DNA from 2 places in the Paraburkholderia yinzeri genome. Region 2 is predicted to be linked to the other one. Evidence: predicted binding sites of a transcription regulator. Region 2 holds the regulator's gene; the other holds the start of a gene.
What was found. Region 2 encodes HrcA, which represses chaperone genes, less so after heat shock. Its sites were predicted from a motif close to TTAGCACTCNNNNNNNNNGAGTGCTAA; they were not measured.
Positions count from the first base shown of each region.

Region 1: a site for HrcA is predicted at 1,139-1,165, ahead of rpoH (RNA polymerase sigma factor RpoH). Genes of this name have one in related genera too.

Region 1 covers NZ_JBFOCJ010000001.1:351,627-354,082, forward strand. Annotated here, with positions in the region: gene leuA (2-isopropylmalate synthase) at 1-272, shown strand, start outside; gene WJ542_RS01585 (nuclear transport factor 2 family protein) at 461-844, opposite strand; gene rpoH (RNA polymerase sigma factor RpoH) at 1,232-2,161, shown strand.
Region 2 covers NZ_JBFOCJ010000001.1:162,768-165,223, forward strand. Annotated here, with positions in the region: gene hemH (ferrochelatase) at 1-672, opposite strand, end outside; gene hrcA (heat-inducible transcriptional repressor HrcA) at 824-1,843, opposite strand; gene WJ542_RS00730 (NAD kinase) at 2,057-2,456, shown strand, end outside.

The DNA of each region.
Region 1 (2,456 bases), 190 kb from region 2:
CCTCGGCCGCCGACGGGCACGAAGCCCTGGCCCAGGCGATTGCGGCGGCAATAACGACGGCCACGGGCGCGACGGTCGAGATCATCTCGTTCGAAACCGCGCGCACCGAGCAGGGCGCAACCGCCGTGTTCGTCGGTTGCCGCGTAGGCGCTCAGCCCATTCGCCACGGCGTGGGCGTCGCCGATGACACCGTGGAGGCGACGGTCGCCGCGGTCGTGAGCGGCGTGAACCGCGCGGCCTGGCCTCAGGTCGACCGCCGCGCCGCCGCCTGAAGCCGCGCGCGATCAGGCCCGGCAGGGAAATTGACAGAAGCTTTGCGTGGGAACAGCGTTGGCTTTGCATGGGCCCGGAGTAAGCGCTAAAGCGCTAACTCCGGCCGACAAGCGCGAGCGGCAGAACGGGCCGCCTGCGTAGGTCCGGAGCGTCCAGAAGACGCGCCGGAAGAAGGGACTAACCGGTTTTATTCGAGCGCACAACGCGTCGCCTGCCATGCGAGCAGACGCCAGTGACCATCCTCCTGCGTCTGGATGGCCGTGTAGGCAATGGGAAACAGCAGCGCGCCATTGTTGGCTTCCATCTCGATCAGTGCGCGCCCGGACACCACGCAGGCCTCGCGCCCAACCGGCAGCACGTCCTGCGACTGGATCTCGATCTGACGGTAGCGGCGGCGTCCTGCCGTGATGGCATCGATGAACTGCTGTTTGGTTTCGCGTTTACCGTTCGTATGGACGAAGATCGCGTTGTCCGACAACAGGGCGTTCAGCGACGATCCGTCGCCCTCCACCATTGCACGAAACCGTTCGCGCTCCAGCCCGCGAATCGCATCGATTACTTTCGCCGCCATGGCCCTTGCCCCCTTGCGCGCCCGTCCCAATGTCGGTGGAAACCAGCGCAGAAGATGTACCGCACGCGTCTCGCTGAAATTTATACCAGGTTTGGTCGCGTGGAAACTTGCGATCAAAAACGGCGCGCCTCGGCGCGTCTGATTGCCACATCTAGAGGGTTTACTCGCCATTCTTCGGCGCGATACTTCGCCATCCGCTGTCGGCCCCGTCCAGTCTGGTTTCCGGCGAAATCTATCGAAATAAATGTTTCGATAGCAGCCACGGAACCTTGAAGTCCCTACAGACTCCAAGTATTAGCACTCGGTGGAGCAGAGTGCTAACATCCACCGTGGAGTCGCAGTCCGACTTTTGCAAGATATAGAGGAGTTCACTACGTGAGCAACGCAATGGCAATGACCCTTCCTGGTACGCTGAGCCCGACGCCGGCCAAGGCGGCGGGGGCAGGCGTGCTGGCGCTCGCGAATCAATCGATGCTGCCCGGCCAGCTGGGCAATATCGACGCCTACATTCAGGCCGTCAACCGGATCCCCATGTTGACGCCGCAAGAGGAGCGCCAGTTCGCGACCGAGTTTCGCGAACAGAACAATCTCGAATCCGCCCGTCGCCTCGTGCTTTCGCACCTGCGCCTGGTGGTTTCGATCGCCCGTAACTACCTGGGCTACGGCCTGCCGCACGCCGACCTGATCCAGGAAGGCAACATCGGCCTGATGAAGGCCGTAAAGCGCTTCGACCCGGAGCAAAACGTACGGCTCGTTTCGTACGCCATGCACTGGATCAAGGCCGAGATCCACGAATACATCCTGCGCAACTGGCGCATGGTGAAGGTCGCCACGACCAAGGCGCAGCGCAAGCTGTTCTTCAACCTGCGCAGCCACAAGCAGGGCCTGCAGTCGTTCACGCCTGAGGAAATCGAAGGCCTCGCGCAGGAACTGAACGTGAAGCGCGAGGAAGTCGTGGAGATGGAGACGCGTCTGTCCGGCGCCGACATCGCGCTCGAAGGCCAGACCGAGGACGGCGAGGAATCGTTCGCCCCCATCGCCTGGCTGGCCGACTCGCACAGCGAGCCGACCGCCGTGCTGGCGTCGCGTCAGCGCGACCGTTTGCAATCGGACGGCATTGCGAGCGCGCTGGAAGCACTCGACGCGCGCAGCCGCCGCATCATCGAGGCGCGCTGGCTGAACGTCGCCGACGACGGCTCGGGCGGCTCGACGCTGCACGAGCTGGCCGACGAGTTCGGTGTCTCGGCCGAGCGTATCCGTCAGATCGAAGCCAGCGCGATGAAGAAGATGCGCACGGCACTCGCCGACTATAGCTGATCGCGCCCGCCGAGCCCCCGGCTCGCCGGCGTGCTAAAGCCCCGTCCTCTCAGGAGGCGGGGCTTTTTCTTTGCACGATGCCGGCGCGCGGCCACCCTCGATTCATATCGGCGGATTTTTCCCTAACATAAATATCGACCCCGATGCGGAACGCATTTTAATTTGCCCCCATTTTATTGACTTAAAGCAAATCAAATCGCGATACTGACCAGGATGGCCTGTGTTCGCGACAAGATGTCGCGAGCGGACTGTCGCATGCCTTGACTCGCAATCTTAAAATTCTTGTCCATCAGTT
Region 2 (2,456 bases):
GCCAAGGTCGAGCGTGCGGCTAGGCACACCGTGAAAGCTCAGCACGAGGCGGTCGCCCGCGGCGAAGTCGGGCCGGCCGTGCGCCTGCCAGTACTGCTGGACCTGCGCCGCGAGCGCCGCGATGTAGGCCGGATGGTCGTGATACGCGCGCACCGTGCGGATTTCCGGCTGGTTGCGCATGCGGCCGAGCGCGGCGAACGCGGCGTCGAATGCCGTAGCCGTGGTCGAGGCGGAGTACTGCGGATACATCGGCACGAGCAGAATGCGCTCTGCGCCCGACAGCTTGAGCTGCCGGAGCACCGAGAGCATGTCGGGCGTGCCGTAGCGCATGGCGTAATCGACGATGACCGCATAGTCGTTCGCATGCAGCAGGTGGCGCAGGCCGTCGGTCTGCTTTTGCGTGTGCACGCGCAGCGGCGAGCCTTCGGGCGTCCAGACCGCCGCATACTTCTTCGCCGACGAGCGTCCGCGCAGCGGCAGGATCAGCGTGCGCAGGATGACCTGCCAGACGGGCGCAGGAATCTCGACCACGCGCGGGTCGGAAAGAAACTGCGCCAGATAGCGACGCACCGCGCGCGGCGTGGGCGCGTCGGGCGTGCCCAGATTGATCAGCAGCACGGCGACGCGATGCGCGCCGGCGGACTGCAGCGGCCGCTCCAGATCGAAACGCATAGGCGAAGACTTGCGCCGCGCCTCAAGTCCATCGAGCGCAGCAACGGTTGCACAAGGGAACCATTATAGCGGCCGGGTCGTGCGCGCCCAGCCGGCCATTCGGCCAATGGCGCGCCGCGCGCGTTTGCTCCATGATGAAAACGTGAGCGGCTCAGTTCTGGCTGAGCGTGAGCGAAAGGAGGCGCGCGGTAATGTCGACGATGGGAATCACGCGGTTGTACGCCATGCGCGTCGGGCCGATCACGCCGAGCGTGCCCACGATCTTGCCGTTGACCTCGTACGGCGCGGTCACGACGCTCATTTCCTCGATCGGCACCAGATTCGACTCGCCGCCAATGAAGATCTGCACGCCCTGTGCGTGGCTCGATACGTCGAGCAGTTGCAGGAGGCTCGTCTTCTGGTCGAACACGTCGAAGAGCTTGCGCAGCCGCGCCATGTCCGACGAAAGGTCGGCCACTTCGAGCAAATTGCGCTCGCCCGAAATGAGCACGGTTTCACCGACGTCGGACTCGTCGGTGCTCGCCGTCACGGCGGCGTGCATCAGCGTGGTCATGTCGCCGCGCAGCGCGTCGATTTCGTCGCGCAGCCGCTGGCGCACCTCGTCGAACGAGAGGCCTGCGAAATGCGCGTTGATGTAATTGGAGGCTTCGATGAGCTCGGAGGGCGAGAAATCGCGCTGCGTCGCCATGATGCGATTCTGCACGTCGCCTTCGGGCGTCACGATGATGAGCAGGATTCGCCTGGCGGAAAGGCGCATGAACTCGATCTGCTTGAACACGTGGCTGCGGCGCGGCGTCAGCACCACCCCCGCGAACTGCGTGAGATTGGACAGCACGCTGGCGGCCGCGGCCACCACTTTCTGCGTCTCGCCGGGGCGCAGGGTGGTCTTGACCGCCTGCGTGACCGCTTCTTCGTCGGCGGCGGACTCGACGGTAAGCATCGTGTCCACGAAGAGGCGATAGCCGCGCGGGGTGGGCACGCGTCCCGCCGAGGTGTGCGGGCTGGATACGAGTCCCAGCTCCTCCAGATCCGACATGACGTTGCGGATCGTCGCCGGGCTCAGTTCCAGACCGGAATAGCGCGACAGCGTGCGCGAGCCGACCGGCTGGCCTTCGGCGATGTAGCGCTCGATCAGCGTCTTGAGGAGGGTTTGTGCGCGGGGATCTAGCATGACTGAAAATTCTAGCCTAATGGCCGCCGGGCCGCGAGTGCGCTCCGCTCGCGCGAAACGGAGCTCCGAGGCTTTTGCGGCATCCGCGCGCGGCGCGCGGCGTTGTCATCACCGCGTCACCGATTCTATCGGGAAATGCGCAAAGCACCGCCGTCCGGCCTTCCCGGGGACCGCCAGGTTCTTTTCACGATCTGACTATGGTGTAATGCCGGCATGCGAATCCAGAAGATCCAGAGCCAGTTCAAGACCGTCGCGCTAGTCGGCCGGAGCAACACGCAAGGTATCGGCGAGCCGCTGATGTCGCTCGCGCAGACCATCTCGAAGCTGGGCTTCGACGTGGTGTTCGAGGCTCAGACGGCCCACGAGATCGGCGCCGCCGGCTACCCCGCGCTCCAGGCCGCCGAGATCGGCGCGCGCGCGGACGTCGCGGTCGTGCTCGGCGGCGACGGCACGATGCTCGGCATCGGACGCCAGCTCGCACCCTACCGCACGCCGCTGATCGGCATCAACCACGGGCGGCTCGGGTTCATCACCGACATCCCGTTCTCGGACATGCAGGAGATCGTGCCGCAACTGCTCGCCGGCTCGTTCGAGCGCGAGGAGCGCACGCTGC